DNA from 4 places in the Mesorhizobium sp. M0478 genome. Region 2 is predicted to be linked to each of the others. Evidence: predicted binding sites of a transcription regulator. Region 2 holds the regulator's gene; each other region holds the start of a gene.
The links. The regulator PhoB, encoded in region 2, activates phosphate uptake and scavenging genes when phosphate is short. The targets are predictions, from matches to a motif close to TGTCATNNANCTGTCAT.
Positions count from the first base shown of each region.

Region 1: a site for PhoB is predicted at 2,183-2,199, ahead of ppk2 (polyphosphate kinase 2). Genes of this name have one in related genera too.
Region 3: a site for PhoB is predicted at 2,283-2,299, ahead of ugpB (sn-glycerol-3-phosphate ABC transporter substrate-binding protein UgpB). Genes of this name have one in related genera too.
Region 4: a site for PhoB is predicted at 1,680-1,696, ahead of olsB (l-ornithine N(alpha)-acyltransferase). Genes of this name have one in related genera too.

Region 1 covers NZ_JAMYRH010000016.1:136,324-140,724, reverse strand. Annotated here, with positions in the region: gene NKI64_RS28345 (glycosyl transferase family 90) at 1-952, shown strand, start outside; gene NKI64_RS28340 (aldo/keto reductase) at 973-2,016, opposite strand; gene ppk2 (polyphosphate kinase 2) at 2,260-3,180, shown strand; gene NKI64_RS28330 (dihydrofolate reductase family protein) at 3,370-4,014, opposite strand; gene NKI64_RS28325 (winged helix-turn-helix transcriptional regulator) at 4,124-4,401, opposite strand, start outside.
Region 2 covers NZ_JAMYRH010000001.1:386,155-390,555, forward strand. Annotated here, with positions in the region: gene xylF (D-xylose ABC transporter substrate-binding protein) at 1-710, opposite strand, end outside; gene NKI64_RS01860 (ROK family protein) at 977-2,212, shown strand; gene phoB (phosphate regulon transcriptional regulator PhoB) at 2,243-2,932, opposite strand; gene phoU (phosphate signaling complex protein PhoU) at 2,949-3,653, opposite strand; gene pstB (phosphate ABC transporter ATP-binding protein PstB) at 3,695-4,401, opposite strand, start outside.
Region 3 covers NZ_JAMYRH010000001.1:265,646-270,046, forward strand. Annotated here, with positions in the region: gene ugpA (sn-glycerol-3-phosphate ABC transporter permease UgpA) at 1-838, opposite strand, end outside; gene ugpB (sn-glycerol-3-phosphate ABC transporter substrate-binding protein UgpB) at 910-2,220, opposite strand; gene NKI64_RS01255 (hypothetical protein) at 2,406-2,552, shown strand; gene NKI64_RS01260 (bifunctional diguanylate cyclase/phosphodiesterase) at 2,700-4,401, shown strand, end outside.
Region 4 covers NZ_JAMYRH010000001.1:48,197-52,597, reverse strand. Annotated here, with positions in the region: gene NKI64_RS00280 (trimeric intracellular cation channel family protein) at 1-619, shown strand, start outside; gene olsB (l-ornithine N(alpha)-acyltransferase) at 741-1,616, opposite strand; gene NKI64_RS00270 (response regulator) at 1,893-4,181, opposite strand; gene acuI (acrylyl-CoA reductase (NADPH)) at 4,324-4,401, opposite strand, start outside.

The DNA of each region.
Region 1 (4,401 bases), on a different contig from region 2:
CGCACAGAAGCTGATCTACTATGCGCGCAACGCCATGCGCGACATCGCGCCGCCGGTTCTTTTCCGGCGCCGGCTCGGCCGGCTGCTCGATCAGGCCAGGCTTTCCGACGCATCGGTCCGCCAGCGGCTCAATTACTACAACACGCTGCGGGAGCCTTTTAGCCCCAGCCCCGAGGCCGTGCCGGTCAGCCGGCTGCCGTCGGACCGCAGCATGTACTATTACGATCTGAAGGAGTTCACCCGTTATTTCGACCCAGATCTGCGCATCGACCTGGAATTCGGCGACGTCATCGAAGTGCCGAAGATGCCGTCGATCGTCAAGGACCGGCCGATAGCGGGCGACAACGGCAACGGCGTCCTGTTCAAGCTGAACAAGTTCCGTCATTTCTACATGCCGGCCGACGATGTCGCCTTCGCCGACAAGCATCCGCTCGTCGTTTGGCGCGGCGAACTCAACAATCCGATCCGCACCTTGTTGCTGGATGCAGCCCGCAATCTGCCGTTCTGCGATGTCGGCACGCCGAGGGCGACAGCACCTGCGGAATACCGCAAGCCCTATCTCAGCATCGATCAGCAGCGCCGCTACCGCTACATCATCTCGCTCGAAGGCAATGATGTCGCGACCAATCTGAAATGGATCATGAGCTCGAACTCGCTCTGCCTGATGCCGCCGCCGACTTACGAGACCTGGTTCGCCGAGGGGCAGCTCGAGCCCGATGTCCATTATGTGCCGCTGGCGCCCGACTTCAGCGATCTGGCCGAGCGGGTGCATCATCTCGAGCAGCATCCGGCCGAGGCCCAGCGCATCGTTGCGGCGGCCAACGCCTATTGCCGCAAATTCGCCGACGAGCGGGCCGAGCAGGCGATCTGCCTGCTCGTGCTCTACAAATATTTCGTGCTCAGCGGCCAGATCGAGCCCGATCCGCAGGTCTGGCGGTTTATCGCGGGCTAGCGGCTTCCGGCGCCCTTAAGTCAGATGACGCTGCGGTCCATAACCAGATCGGCCGGGCCGAAGCGGTCCTTCGCCGTAAACTGCTGGTGCCAGTAGGGATAGAGCACCGGCGGCCGGCTGACGGCATCGAGACGCTGGCATTCATCAAAGGACAGCGTCAGGCTTGCCGCGGCGAGATTGTCTTTCAACTGGGCCTCGTTGCGTGCGCCGATCACCAGCGAACTGACGGCCGGCCGGCCAAGCAACCAAGCCAGCGCCACCTGGGCCGCCGAGACGCCGCGAGTGGCGCCGATGTCGACCAGCACGTCGACGATCCGCCACAGCCGGCCCTCGTCGCGGATCGGCGGTTCCGACCAGCCGCCGATCTGGCGCGCCGTCGGACTGTCGCGGCGGTATTTGCCCGACAGCAGGCCGCCGGCGAGCGGGCTCCACACCAGCACGCCAAGGCCCTGGTCGACCGAGATCGGCAAGAGCTCATACTCGGCCTCGCGTGCTTCCAGCGTGTAGTGGATCTGCTGGGTGACGAAACGCGGCTGGTGCTGGCTGTCGCTGATGCCGAGCGCCTTCATGACCTGCCAGCCGGAATAGTTGGAGCAGCCGACATAGCGGATTTTGCCCTGGGCAACCAGCGTGTCGAGCGCGGAGATGGTTTCCTCGAGCGGTGTCGCGCCGTCCCATTCGTGCAGGAAATAGATGTCGATGACATCGGTCCTGAGGCGCTTCAGGCTCTTCTCGCATTCGCGGATCAGATGATGGCGCGACAGGCCTTCGTCATTGGGGCCCTTGCCGATCCGCATGCGCGCCTTGGAGGCGATCAGCACGTCGTTCTTGCGCTTGCCGCCGAGCGCCTCGCCGATGATCTCTTCCGACAGACCGTTGGAATAGACATTGGCGGTGTCGATGAGATTGATGCCGGCATCGATGCAAGTGTCGATGATGCGCGAGGCCTCCGCGAGATCGGAATTGCCGACGGCAGCGAACGGCCCGCTGCCGCCGAAGGTCATGGTTCCCAAGGTCAGCGCCGAAACTTTCAAGCCGGAACGGCCAAGCGTGCGGTATTCCATGTCAGATCCTCGTAGTTTTGGTGGGGAGGTGGTTTTAGCAGGAAAGGGCGGGGAAGCCCGAACGGGTCCGCCATTTGTAGGACAATTTGAGCGCCTTGTCGCCATCCCAGGGCGATGGATCGGCAATGCTCGCTGGTTTGCAGTGATGACCGGCTGGCCGGCGGCTTGCAATAAAACCGTCATTGCCGGCCTATATCAAGTCGGCTCAGGGTTTCATGTCAGCCGGCAAGCGGAGCAGTGGAAATGAATGAGCTAAAGCAGAATTCTGCGGCCAGGGATTGGCTGGAAGCCGAACTCGCCGACACGCTCGATGAGGACTATGAGCTGGAAATCTCGGAGCCGGCGCTGTCGCTGGAGATCGCCAAGATCTACAAGAACGCGCATCCGCCGTCGATCGATCGCATGCAGTATTTCCGCGACCTGATCGGCTTGCAGTCGGAACTGATCAAGCTGCAGTCCTGGGTTGCCTACCACAAGAAGAAGCTGGTGGTGGTTTTCGAGGGCCGTGATTCCGCCGGCAAGGGCGGCGTCATCAAGCGCATCACCCAGCGCCTCAACCCGCGCATCTGCCGCGTCGTGGCGCTGCCGGCGCCGACCGAGCGCGAAAAGTCACAATGGTATTTCCAGCGCTACGTGCCGCATCTGCCGGCCGGCGGCGAGATCGTGCTGTTCGACCGCTCCTGGTACAACCGCTCCGGCGTCGAGCGGGTGATGGGCTTTGCCGAACCCGATCAGGTCGAAGAGTTCTTCCGCGATGTGCCGGAGTTCGAACGCATGCTGGTCCGCTCCGGCGTCACGCTGGTCAAATACTGGTTCTCGATCACCGACGAGGAACAGCAGATGCGCTTCATGATGCGCATCCACGATCCGATGAAGCAGTGGAAGCTGTCGCCGATGGACCTGCAGTCGCGCGTGCGCTGGGAGCAGTACACCAAGGCCAAGGAAGAGACGTTTGCCCGCACCAACATCCCAGAGGCACCGTGGTACATCGTCGAAGGCAACGACAAGAAGCGGGCGCGGCTGAACTGCATCGACCATCTCCTCAAACAGCTGCCCTATGAGGACGTGCCGCACGAAGAAATCACGCTGCCCGAGCGAGTGTTCAACCCGGAGTACGAGCGCCAGGTCCTGCCGCGCGAGCTTTACGTGCCGGAGAAGTATTGAGCACTTTTCCTTCTCCCCGTTTCACGGGGAGAAGGTGCCTGAAGGGCGGATGAGGGGCAGCGCCGGCATCGACGAATTCACAGCCGTCGGACGCTGCTAACCTCCAAAAGCAGCGCTGCCCCTCATTGCCTGCCGGGCATTTCTCCCCGCAAAACGGGGAGAAAGAAGCCTGCGCCTGTTACTTCGCCACTATACCCGCTTGATCGTCACATGCGTGGCGAGCGCCGTGGCCACCTGCTCGGTGCACTGGTAACCCAGCTTCAGCATATCCAGCCCGGCAAACAGGCTCTCGCCCCTCCCGAGCAACACCGGCGACACAGCCAGATGCAACTCGTCGATGAGCTTCTCTTGCAGATATTGCCGGATGGTGGAAACGCCGCCGCCGACGCGGACATCCTTGCCGCCGGCCGCAGCCTTTGCTTGTTCGAGCGCGGCGTGGATGCCGCCGGTAACGAAGCGGAAAATGGTGCCGCCTTCCATCACAATGGGGTCGCGCTTGTGATGGGTCAGCACGAAGGTCGGCACGTGATAGGGCGGGTTGTTGCCCCACCAGCCCTTCCAGTTCTCATCCGGCCATTCGCCGCGGATCGGGCCGAACATGTTGCGGCCGAGGATCCAGGCGCCGACATTGTCGAAGCTGCGGACGGTGAACCGGTCGTCCACATCGGTGCTGCCGCCATCCTTGCCGACCATCTCGTGGAAGGTGCGGGTGCCGGTCATCCATTTGTGCAGATCTTCGCCACCAACGCCGAGCGGATTTTGCAGGTCCTGGTCAGGACCGGCGCCGAAACCGTCGAGCGACAAGGTGAAGGCATTGACGCGCAGTTTGGACATGGAAGACTCCCTTTGGTGACCAGTTGTGATTTGCAATCAGTATTCAAACTGATTGCATTTTGCAACTAGTATTTTTAGAGGCAAACCGATCTGTGGAATGCGCAGGGACTCAAGCCGCCACGCGCTTCGGCATCACCGCAAACGGGCTGAGCCCAAGCCAGATCTGCATCTTGCCGGCGACGTCGAGATCGCCGGTCAGGCTGATCTTGTCGCGTTCCTTGTGAACTGTCGTCAGCCCCATCCAGATCGAGGTCATGGTGCACAGATCGGTCGAGACGTAGAGATCGACGTCGAAGCCCGGATCGTACCAGCAAAGATCGACCTCGCCCTGCTTTTCGACGATCAGCCACCACGATCGTTTTGACGCCGGCAGGTCATGGTACAGGA
Region 2 (4,401 bases):
CCTGCAAGGCCCTGCGCCGTCAGCGCGGCGACAACGCCGCCGGCGGTGCCGTCATTCGCCGCAACCACGGCATCGACTTTGTTGTCGTTGGCGGTCAGGAACTGTTCCATGTTCTTCTGGGCGTTGGCCGGCAGCCAGCCATCGGTATAGGCCTCGCCGACATTCTTGATCTTGCCCGAGTCGATGGCTTCCTTGAGCACTTCCATCGAGCCCGAGAACAGGAAATCGGCATTCGGATCCGAGCCCGAGCCCTTGATGAAGACATAGTTGCCTTCGGGCTTCGCCTTGAACACTTCGCGGGCCTGCATGCGGCCGACTTCCTTGTTGTCGAAGGTCAGGTAGAAGACGTCCTTGTTCTCGATCAGGCGATCATAGCCGACGACCGGAATGCCTTCGTCCAGCGCCTTCTGCACCGCCGGGCCGATGGCCGAGGCGTCCTGCGCCAGGATGATCAGCGAGTTGGCGCCCTGCGAGATCAGGCTTTCGACGTCGGTCAGCTGCTTGCCGGGATTGGACTGCGCGTCGGCCGAAATGTACTTGTCGCCGGCGGCTTCGATCGCCGTTTTCATCGCCGCCTCGTCGGTCTTCCAGCGCTCTTCCTGGAAGTTCGACCACGACACGCCGATGACCTTGTCCTTCGCCTGCGCGACCGACATCAGCGCCAGCGACATGGCGACACCCGCCAGCATGGCGGCTGCAAATCTGTTCATTATAACCCTCCCTGCGCCGCCCACGGCGCGACAAAACCGGCCCGAAGGCCTGCACAAAGAGGCTCCATTTTTTCGAGCCTCGAAAAAATACTGGTTCAATGATAAGGCACTGTCAACATCGATTATGATGGATTCTGATGGCGTTGCCGAATTTTTTCGAGCTCCGCAATAAACAATGACAGGGCTGCCGGCGTCTGCCAATATTTGGCTGGTGCCGTCGAACGCCTTCACTATCATGAGGCGCGAGGAGGCCGGGAGGAAAACAAATGTCGGTTGGGATCCGCCACGACGATCTGCGCCGTCGCAACCGTGCGATGGTGATTTCGGCCGTGCGCCGGGCCGGCCAGCCGTCGCGGACCGAGATTGCGGCGACCACCGGCCTCAGCCATTCGACGATATCGGCAATCTCGTCTGATCTAATTCAAGAAGGCATCCTGATTGAAGGCAAGCCTGGCGAGACCGGCTCGCTGAAACGCGGCCGGCCGCAGGTCGGCCTTGGCCTCAACCCGGAAGCGGCGGCGGTCATGACCGTGGTGCTGTCGCTCAATTTCCTGTCCGTCACCGTCATCGACTATGCCGGCCACGTCGTCGCCGAGGAACAGCGCCGGCTGGACACGCTGACCAAGCCGCGCGACGAGCTGATTGGCGAATGCGTAGCAATCGTCCGGCGGCGGCTTGAGGATCCCGACCTCGATGTCCAGAGCATCGCCCGCATTGCCATGGGCATCCAGGGCATCACCGATTCGCAGGCGCGGGCCATGCTGTGGTCGCCAATCACGCCACTGACCGACATTGCCTTCGCCGACATGTTGGAAGCGGAATTCGGCATTCCTGCCACCATGGAGAACGACTGCAATATGATGGCGGTGGCCCTGCAATGGCGCCAGCCCGAGCGCTACCGCGACAATTTCATCGCGATCCTCTTGTCGCACGGCATCGGCATGGGGCTGGTGCTGAAAGGCGAACTGTTCACCGGCACCCATTCCTCGGGCGGCGAGTTCGGCCACATGATCCACCGTCCGGGCGGCGCGCTCTGCCGCTGCGGGCGGCGCGGCTGCGTCGAGGCCTATGCCGGAAACTACGCCATCTGGCGCAGCGCCAAAATGATGAGCGAAGATGCCGAGCCGGTCGATATCGGCGACGCTGATATGCGCGCACTCGCCGCGCGCGCCCGCGAAACCGATGGCCCGGAGCGCGAAGCCTATCGCAAGGCCGGTGAGGCGCTCGGCTTCGGCCTCGGCAGCCTGTTTGCACTGATCGATCCGGCACCCGTCGCCATGGTCGGCGTCAGCGCCGCCGCCTTCGACTTGATCGAACCGGCATTGCGCGAAGCGATCGCCCAGACCGCCGGCGGCCAGCACTCGAAATCGATCTCCTTCGACACCGAGCCCAACGAGCTGCCGCTGATCCGCGAAGGCTGTGCCATGCGCGCGCTCGGCTTCGTCGATCAGGAGATTTTCGCGCCGGGCATTCAGGCCAAATCCGGCAAGCATGTCGCCTGAATGGCCGGCAACGGCGCGACGCGCAGCATCCTAGTCTTCCCTGATCGCGTAGCCGGCGCCGCGAATGGTACGGATGACATCCGGCATGCGGCCGTTGTTGACCGCTTTGCGTAAGCGCCCGACATGGACGTCGACGGTTCGCTCGTCGATGTAGATCGTCTCGCCCCAGACATTGTCGAGCAGCTGGCTGCGCGAGAACACGCGGCCGGGATGGCGCATCATGAATTCGAGCAGCCGGAACTCGGTCGGTCCGAGCCTGATCTCGCTCTTCTTGCGGTAGACACGGTGCGACTCGCGGTCGAGCACGATGTCGCCGACCTTGAGCACGCTGGACAGCACTTCCGGCTTGGCCCGGCGCAGCAGCGCCTTCACGCGCGCCATGAACTCCGGCGTCGAGAATGGCTTGACCAGATAGTCGTCGGCACCGGTGGACAGGCCGCGCACGCGATCGCTTTCCTCACCGCGCGCGGTCAGCATGATGATCGGCAGCCGCTCGGTTTCGGGCCGCACTCTAAGCCGCCGACAGAGCTCGATGCCGGAAACAGCGGGCACCATCCAGTCGAGCACCAGGAGATCGGGCACGTTTTCCTGCAGGCGGATCTCGGCCTCGTCGCCGCGTGTCACCACCTCGACGTGATAGCCTTCGGATTCGAGGTTGTAGCGGAGGAGCACGCCTAGCGGCTCCTCGTCCTCCACGACCATGATGCGTGGCGCGATCATAGGCAGTTCACCCTCATCAGGCCGGCGTGGCCATCGCCGTCTCGTCCTGCTTCGGACGATTGGCGGGCAATTGCTGGCCGGTCAGCACATAATACGCATTTTCGGCGATGTTGGTGACATGATCGCCGATGCGCTCAAGATTCTTGGCGCAGAACAAGAGATGCGTGCAGGCGGTGATGTTGCGAGGGTCTTCCATCATGTAGGTCAAGAGCTCACGAAACACGGACGTGTATTTGACGTCGATGCGCTCGTCGTCATTCCTGAGTTTTGCAAGAGCTGCCGCATCGGTGGCGGCATATTCCTCGACGACGCCTTGCACCTGGATCAGCACCAGTTGCGCCATGGCATCGATGGAGTGCGAGAGGTCGCGCGGCGTGACGCTCAAGCCCACGGTGCCGACGCGTTTGGCGATGTTCTTGGCGAGATCGCCGATGCGCTCGAGGTCGCCGGCCATGCGGATCGAGCCGACCACGGCGCGCAGATCGTTGGCCATCGGCTGGCGCTTGGCGATCAGCGTGATGGCGCGGTCGTCCAGTTCGCGCTGGCGCGCATCCATGATGGCGTCGTCGGAAACGACACGCTGTGCCAGCGCATTGTCCGAATTGAGCAGCGCCCTGGTCGAGCCGCTGACCATCGAGCCTGCCAGATCGCCCATGTCGCGGATCAGCTTGCTGATCTGCCCGAGCTCTTCATCGAAGGAGGCGACGGTATGTTCACCCATGATCTTGGTCCTCGTGCCTGAAAATTCACCCGCCGGACGGCTCAGCCGAAGCGGCCGGTAATGTAGTCCTGGGTGCGCTTGTCGTCGGGGTTGGTGAACATCTTGTCGGTGGCGCCCTCCTCGACGAGATAGCCGAGATGGAACATCGCCGTGCGCTGCGACACGCGCGCCGCCTGCTGCATCGAGTGGGTGACGATGACGATCGTGTAGTTCTGGCGCAGTTCGTCGATCAGCTCCTCGACACGGGCGGTGGCGATCGGATCGAGCGCCGAGCAGGGCTCGTCCATCAGGATCACCTCCGGCGACACGGCGATGGCGCGCGCGATGCACAGGCGCTGCTGCTGGCCGCCGGACAGGCCGGTGCCGGGCTCCTGCAGGCGGTCCTTGACCTCGTTCCAGATCGCCGCCTTCTTCAGGCTCTGCTCGACGATCTGGTCCATGTCGGACTTGCGCTTGGCCAGCCCATGGATGCGCGGGCCGTAGGCGACGTTCTCGTAGATCGACTTCGGGAACGGGTTGGGTTTCTGGAACACCATGCCGACGCGGGCGCGCAGTTCGACGACATCGATGTTCTTGTCGTAGATGTCGTCTTCATCGAGCGTGATCTTGCCGGTCACCCGCGCCGAATCGATGGTGTCGTTCATGCGGTTGAGGCAGCGCAGGAAGGTCGACTTGCCGCAGCCGGACGGGCCGATCAGCGCCGTCACCTGGTTCTGGCGGACGTCGAGATTGACGTCGAACAACGCCT
Region 3 (4,401 bases), 120 kb from region 2:
TGAGTGAGATGACGATGACCATCAGGATGACCGACTGCGCGGCCGAATCGCCGAGGATCAAATTGACGAAACCGTCATTGTAGACCTTGTAGACCAGCGTCTCGGTGGCCTTGCCTGGCCCGCCGCCGGTGACGGCATGAACGATACCGAAAGTGTCGAACAGCGCATAGACCGTGTTGACGACCAGCAGGAAGAAGGTCGTCGGTGCGAGCAGCGGGAAGACGATGGTCCAGAAGCGCTTCGTCTCCCCGGCGCCGTCCATGGCCGCCGCCTCTATCAACGTCTTCGGCACCGCCTGCAGCCCGGCGACGAAGAACAGGAAATTGTAGCTGATCTGCTTCCAGGCAGCCGCAGATACCAGCAGGATCATGGCTTGGTTTCCGTTAAGCAAGGGATCCCAGGCGATGCCGAGACCTCTCAAGGCGTAGGCCAGCGAACCGATCGAGGGGTTGAACAGAAACAGCCACAACATGCCGGCAATCGCCGGCGCCACCGCATACGGCCAGATCAGCAGCGTGCGATAAAGGCCTCTGCCGCGCACCACCTTCTCGGCCATGACGGCAAGCAACAGGGCCACACCCATGGCGACGATCGCGGTCGCCAGAGAGAACACCAGCGTAACTTTGATCGAGTTGAGGTAGGCCGGGTCGGCCAGCACCTTGCGAAAATTGGCGAGCCCGACGAACTTGCTCTTCAGCCCGAACGGGTCTTCCCTGAGCATCGACTGGTAGAGCGCCTGCCCCGTCGGCCAGTAGAAAAAGATCAGCGTAATGGCGAGTTGCGGCGCCACCAGCAGATAAGGCAGGGTCTTGTTGGGAAAGACGACGCGTGGAGACAGGGTGATTCCCTCGCTGTGCAGGAAATCGTCCACGCGGGTCCGCGTGGACGAGGTTCAACTGACAAATCGCTTCAGTTTCCGATCGCTTCCTGAATCGCCTTGTTGCCGCGTGCGACCGCGTTGTCGAGCGCCTGCTGCGCAGTCTGCTGGCCGGCCAGCATCTTCTCGAACTCCTCGTTCTCGATGTCGCGCACCTGCGGCAGGTTGACGAGGCGCACGCCCTTCGAGTTCTCGGTCGGCGCCTTGCCCAGCATCTGCAGGATCGGCGTCTCACGGCCCGGATTCTTGTCATAGAAGCCGGACTTCTTGGTCGCCTCATAGGCAGCGAGCGTCACCGGCAGATAACCCGACTTCTGGTGCAGATACTCCTGCACTTCGGTCTTGGACAGGTAGGAGAAGAACGCCGCGACGCCCTTGTATTCCTCGTCCGATTTGTTGCCGAACACCCACAGGCTGGCGCCGCCCGGCGTGGTGTTCTGGGGCGCGCCCTTGGCGTCACTATCATAGGGAAGCTGGCCGATGCCGTAGTTCATGCCCGACTTGACGATGTCACCGAGACCCCCCGACGATTCGGTGAAGATGCCGCATTCTCCGGCAAGAAAGATCTGCTTGGCTTCGGATGTACGGCCGCCATATTTGAAGGTGCCGTCCTTGGCCAGGTCGGCGAGCGCCTGGAAATGATTGACGAAGATCGGCGCATTGATCTTGAGCTCGACGTCGGTTCCGGCAAGTCCGTTCTGGTTGGTGCCATAGGAAACGTCGTTCCAGGCAGCGAAGGCCTCAAGGTGGATCCAGGTCAACCACGTCGAGGTATAGCCGCAGGAAGCGGCGCCGCTCGCTTTGATCTTCTTGGCGGCTTCCCACACCTCGTTCCAGGTCTTTGGCGGATTGTTCACATCAAGCCCGGCCTTCTGGAAGATATCCTTGTTATAGTAGAGGATGGGCGACGAGGAATTATAGGGGAAGGACAGCATGGTCCCGTCCGGCTTCGAATAGTAGCCGACGATGCCGGGCAAATACTGGCTCTTGTCGAAGGTCACGCCGGCGCTGGTCAGCACATCGGCCACCGGCTTGATCGCACCTTCGGCGGCCATCATGACGCCGGTACCCACGTCGAACACCTGGATGATGTCGGGCGCTTGCCCCGCACGAAAGGCAGCGATGCCGGCATTCAGCGTTTCGGGATAGGTGCCCTTGAAAACAGGGAGAATTTCATAGTCGCTCTGGCTGGCATTGAAATCCTTGGCGATCTTGTCGACCACCTCGGCATTGGCGCCGGTCATTGCATGCCACCAACTGATCTGGGTGGCGGCGAAGGCGGAGGTGGTGGAAAGCAGGGTCAAGGTGGCGGCAACACCGGCCGCAAAGCCGAACAACTTCATGTTTCATCTCCCGTTTGTCATTGGCGAAAGGGGCGCTCCCGCGAACGCAATATGTGTCTCTGATGACAATCGGACAACGGATTTGTTGCTGTTTCGTGAATTTCATACCCGGCTAACTTCGCGCCCCCTCGCCTTGCAACGAGGACCGAGAGAAATGCCAAGCCGGCTCAGCGATAGAATGGGGCATGGTGGGCCTGCAAGGATCGCCGACCGCCCAGCGATGCGTGAAGGGCCCGCGTGACAGCGCCACGCACCTGCACCGTGCGGCCGCCAAACCGGCGCTCGGCCAGATCGAGATCGGCCGAGCGGCATCGCGCCAGGCGCTGCTGTAACCGTGCGTCTGGAATGAGACAGGATCGCCGCAACGTACAACCCGAAAAACCCGCTGTAGTTGTAGTTCGCATAACCGATTCTTCGTCAAGCGTGGCATACTAATCAAGTGGACGGCTTGATTGCTGTGGGAGAGCAGGTGGGGCGAGATGCTGACGGTCTATAATTGTATCGTGCATGAGCACGATCTGAGACTGGTCGCACTGGCAGCGCTCATTTGCGGTATTTCTTCCTTCTCGGCGGTCAACCTGCTTCGCCATGTCGACCGCTCGAGCGAGCGCAACCGCTATACCTGGCTGATGATAGCAGCCACTTCCACCGGCTTCGGTATCTGGGCGACGCACTTCATCGCAATGCTTGCCTTTTCTCCCGGAATCCCCAACGCCTACAATACGGAAATGTCGGCGCTTTCGCTCGCCGGTTCCGTCGCCCTGACCGCTGCGGGCATGTGGATCGCCACCTTGCGCCGGGGCATCGACTACCCTCTGGTCGGCGGCGCGGTCCTCGGCGCTGGTATCGCCGCCATGCACTATATCGGCATGGCCGCCTTCGAGGTCGAAGGGCGCATCGTCTGGAACCCGCTGCTGGTCGGCGTCTCGGTGCTGACAGGCGTCACCCTCGCCGCGCTGGCGCTGCTGGTGGTGTTGCGACGGCCGTCCATGCAGGCCACAATCGCCGCCGCCATCCTGTTGACGCTGGCGATCTGCAGCCTGCACTTCATCGCCATGGGCGCGGTGTCGATCTTCCCGGACTCCTCCATCGAGATATCGCAGTTCACGGTCGAACCGGTGTCGCAGGCCTTCGCCGCCGCTGCAGTCAGCCTGGCTATCCTGGTGCTTTCAGCCGCAGCATTGTGGATCGACCTTCGCTTCCGGCGTCACAAGCTCGAGGCCGAGCGCATGCACGGCCTCGCCAACGCCGCCGTCGAGGGGCTGATCGTCTGCGATGGCGCCCGCATCGTCAGCGCCAATGACAGCATCGCGGCACTCACCGGCATTGCGCCGGAAGTGCTGAACGCGATGCTGCTTGGCGACCTCTTCGGCGAACGCACCGCGGCCGGCATGTCCGACTGCAGCGGACAGGCACAGGAAGCCGAACTCAGAGCCCATGACGGCGCCACCATCCCCGTCGAACTTATCGCCAGAAGCATCGACTATTGCGGCAAGCGGCACAGCGTTGTCGCCGTGCGCGACATCCGCGAACGCCGGAAGGCCGAGCAGGAGATCCTGTGCCTCGCCCATTTCGACCCGCTGACCGGGCTCCCCAACCGCCGCAGTTTCTCCGGCCGGCTCGAGGCCGAAATTGCCGCAATGGACCGCGGCGGCAAGGGTGGGCATCTTGCGCTGCTGCTGCTCGACCTCGACCGCTTCAAGGAAGTGAACGACCTGTTCGGGCATGGCGCCGGCGATGCCATGCTGCAGAAGGTGGCGCTATGCGCCTCCGCCGTGCTCCGCCACGGACAGATGCTGGCGCGTCTCGGCGGCGACGAGTTCGCCATCATCGCTCCGAACCTTCCCGATCCGCAGGCGGCCGGCCGCATCGCCGAGGCGGTGCTGGCGGCCATGCGCGAGGAAAACCGGCTGTCGGTCGGTGGCGGGCTGGTGTCGGCCAGCATCGGCATTGCACTTTATCCGCTCGACGCCGATGAGCCGACACTCCTGGTCAGCCACGCCGACACCGCGCTCTACCGCGCCAAGGCCGAGGGCAAGGACACTTACCGTTACTTCGAGGCCTCGATGGGCGCCGAGGCGCGAGACCGGCGCGTGATGGAGCACGAACTGCGCCAGGCCATGGCGCGCGATGAGTTTCGCCTCGTCTACCAGCCACAAAAGGAGATCAGCAGCGGGCGGA
Region 4 (4,401 bases), 340 kb from region 2:
CCTCCTCGACTATGCCGGCGTCGCCGTCTTTGCCGCGACCGGGGCGTTGGCGGCTTCGCGCAAGCAGCTCGACATTATCGGCTTCCTGTTTCTGGCCAGCGTCACCGGCATTGGCGGCGGGACACTGCGCGACGTCATCCTCAACCTGCCCGTCTTTTGGGTCGCCAACTCCGGCTATGTCTTGGTTTGCGCGGCGGTTGCGGTGCTGGTCTTCTTCATCGCCCACCGCGTCGAATCCCGCTGGAAATGGCTGCTCTGGCTCGACGCCATCGGATTGGCGGCCTTTTCCGTAATGGGCGCGGCCAAGGGGCTGGCCATCACCGGCTCGCCGGTCGTCTCCGTTGTTATGGGCGTGCTGACCGCTACGTTCGGCGGCATCCTGCGCGATCTGCTGGCCGGCGAGCCATCGGTGCTGCTCAGGCCCGAAATCTACGTCACCGCCGCACTCGCGGGCGCCGGCCTCTACACACTTGGCGATCTCGCCGGCCTGCCGCCGCTCGCCTCGGATGTCGCCGGCTTCGCCGCGGCTTTCCTGGTGCGCGGCGGCGCGCTGAAATTCGGTTGGACGTTTCCATCCTACAAGAGCCGCCCGGGACGGCGACCGGAGGATATTCCGTAGGAATAGGGAATAGGGAATAGGGAATAGGGAATAGGGAATAGGGAATAGGGAATAGTCGGTAGTCAGCAATTCGCGGCAGCCTTCACTACTGCCTACTGCCTACTGCCTACTGCCTACTGCCTCACGCCGCAAAGCGCTGCGCTTCCCCGCCATAATAGTTGACGTAGCGGGCGCCGATTTCCTTGACCGGCATCACCACGAACACATCGACGGTGGAGAACTCACGGTCCATGACGCAGCCGTCGCCGATCCGGGCGCCGACGCGCAGATAGCCCTTGACCAACGGCGGCATGGCCGCAATCGCCGCCTTGGCGTTGACCGCCTCGATCGGCATCAGGTCCATCGAGCAATAGCGCCCGGAGACCGCCCGCACATCCCAGGCGGAGTTGGTCCGGCAGTGATGGGCAAGGTAGGTGAGCGCCTCGGCATGCGCAGCCGGCACCGTGCCAGGGAACGAGGCACAACCGGTCATCACGCCGATCTCATAGTGGTTGATGTAGGCCCAGATGCCTTGCCACAGCGCCTCGATGGTGCGCTTCGAGCGGTATTCCGGCAGCACGCAGGAGCGGCCGAGCTCAAGGAAGCGCTGGCCAGGATGGCGGGCGATCAGCTTGGTCAGTTCGAACTCGCCTTCGGAATAGAAGCCGCCGGCGGTCGCGGCAATCTCTTGCCGCAGCAGGCGGTAAGTGCCGACGATGCGGCGATGCTCGGGGCCGGAGATCGAAGTGTCCAGCACGAGGAGATGGTCGCACAGCGGGTCGAAGCGGTCGGCGTCGCGCCGGTCCTGCGCCTGGAACAGGTCCTTCCTGGCGCCAAGCTCGTCATAAAACACCCGGTAGCGCACTTCCTGGGCGGCGGCGATTTCGGCCTCATTGCGGGCAAGCCGCACTTCGAGATTGCCGATACGGCCCAGCGGTGCGCCTGTTGCGACGGCATCGGCGTTCCGCGCGGCGAGCAAAGCGCCGCCTGCGCTGGGCCGAGTGTCACATTCCGGCATAACTGTATGCACGAGTGATTCTCCTTCGAGCCATCCCTCTTGGCACGGGGATACGGTGTAGGTGCAACAGGATTGTGACAGTACCGTGATACGGCGCGACGGGCAATACTTCGTCGGCTGGCGAAAACCCTCATTCGGCTACCTACGTGACGCGAGGATTGCGCCAGCGTCGCCTTGAAGCGCGTCGCGCTGGGACGATTCACGCGACGCGCTTCAAGTCTTTGTTTTGTGCATGTCGTCTTCTCAAAACCGGGGCCACTTTTGAGCGACATGAATTCAGGCGGCCACCTGGCCCTCGACGGCATGGACCAGCGCGTCGGGATCGAGCGGCTTGGTGACAAAGCCGCTGGCGCCATGGGCGAGCACGGTGTGACGGGTCTTTTCCTGGCTGTCGGCCGAAAGCACCATGATCGGAACCGGCGGCACAGCCATTTCCTCCTCGTGGCGGCGGATGGCGGCGATCGCGTCCAGCCCGTCCATGACCGGCATGTGCAAATCCATCAGCACCACATCGAAGCGATTTTTCAGCCCGGCTTCGGTCACCGCCTCGACCGCGGCCTTGCCATTGCCGACCACTTTCACGCGATGTCCCGCCTTCAAAAGCGTGGCGCGGGCAAGCATGGCGTTGATGTCGTTGTCTTCGGCGATCAGCACCGACAAACCTTGCTGGCGCCCGCCATGGGCACGAAGCGAGGACGCGCCGGTCTTTTCCGGCTTGGGCGGCGGCAAGGCAGGGGCATGACTGGCCAGCAGCACGCGCAGCAGGGTTTCGCCGCGCACCGGCCTCGCCAAGAAGGTGGCGTAGCCGCTGGTGCGGAATTCGCCAAGCATGCCGCGGTCGGTCGGCGCGATCAGCGTGATCGCCTCGCAATCGGCAAAGCCACTCTGGCGCAGGCGCTTGAGCAGTCTGCCGTCGCCGTCCTCCAGGGCCGCGTCGATCAACAGCACATCGCAATGTTCGGCGAAGGGCGTCGCCTGGGAAGCAGTTGCGGCGACGTCGACGGCGCCGCCATGGGCGCGGATGGTGCGGGCGATGGCGTCCGCCTCGACGGCGTTCTTCGACACGATCACGGCGCGCCGGCCGGCGAGGATGTTCTGCCGGTTCTGCGGTGCTTCGGTTGCTCCTGCGGCCGGGATCTCGAAGACGAATTCCGATCCCTCGCCAAGCCGGCTCGACACCGAAATGGCACCGCCCATGGCGGCGACCAGGCGCCTCGATATGGCCAGACCGAGGCCGGCGCCGCCATGGGTGCGGGTCGAGGTGCCGTCGGACTGTTCGAACTCCTCGAAGATGCGCTCCATATCCTCTTCGCGCAGGCCAGGGCCGGTGTCGGCGACGGTGAAGCAGATGCGGTCGCTGGTCTCGGTGCGGGCCCGTGCAACCGAAACCAGCACGCCGCCGGTGTCGGTGAACTTGATCGCATTGCCGATCAGGTTGAGCAGCACCTGCCTGACTCTTCCCGGATCGGCCATGATCATCTGTGGCACGTCGGGCTCGACATGACAGCCGAGGCCGATGTTCTTGGCGAACGCTTTCGCCGCCATCAGTTCGATGATGTTGTCGGCAATTTCACGCAACGATGTCGGCTGCGGTTCCGGGTCGAAGCGGCCGGCCTCGATCTTGGAATAGTCGAGCAGGTCTTCGATGAGCGCCAAAAGCGCGCTGGCCGAGGTCGAGACGGCGCCGACATAGGTGCGCTGCTCGGGCGACAGATTGGTGTCGGCCAGTAGCTTGGCCATGCCCATGATGCCGTTCATCGGCGTGCGGATCTCATGGCTGACGGTGGCGAGGAAGCGCGACTTGGCCTGGCTGGCATATTCGGCGCGCTCGCGCGCGGTGATCAACGAGGATTCGGCGCGCTTGCGGGCGGTGATGTCACGGGCAATCGCCCGGTGCGAGACGGCGCCGCTATCCTTGTCGCGCACCGACAGTTCGATCCACGAGAACCAGCGCGGACCGTTCGGCGTGCGGATGGAGACGTCGGTGGAACTCAGGCATTCGTGATCCGAAAAGGCGGCGTCGGGAACGATACCGACATCGATGCCGAGGTCGGCCAGAGTCCTGCCGGCAAGGTCGCGCTGATCGGTTCCGACGAGGCCGGCGAAAACCATGTTGGCATAGACGATGTGGCCGTCGCGGTCGCGGTGGACGACGAGATCGCCGAGCGCATCGATCAGCCCGCGAAAACGCTCCTCGCTCTCCTGCATCTCCCACATGCGGTCGGCCAGCGTCTCGATCTCGGCGCGGCTGCGCGCGGCGGTTTCGTCGAGCAAGGCCGTCGCGCGGTGGACGGTGCGGCGGTTGCGCAGGTGCATGGCGACGCCGGCAACGCCTGTCGCCAGCAGACCGAACGTGATGAAGATCGGCGCACCGGTGAGGTGGGAGAGGCCCGCCAGCACGACACTGGCGACCACCGTCAGGAACGGCAGGCCCTCGGACGTGGGGCGCGGCAAATCCGGCGCCAGCGGCGGCGCGGCAACATGCTGCCGCTTGGGCGTCGCCGGGTTCGGCCCGTCGATGCTTTCGGCGCGGCTCTTCTCTTTCCTGGCGGACTCCGCGATCATGCGGAACTCCTTGCCAGATAGAGATTATGGAAAAGCGCGGCGGATCGTTCGAATTTTAGCGGTCATGCATTTTTGGCGGTTTTCCGCATCGCCTGATCTTTTCCGAAACCTGATTCCCTTTCGGGATCATGCTTCGGGAGCCTCACATATCGACAACCACGCGGCCCCTGATCTTGCCCTCGACGATGTCATGGGCGGCGGTGATGATGCCGTCGAAGCC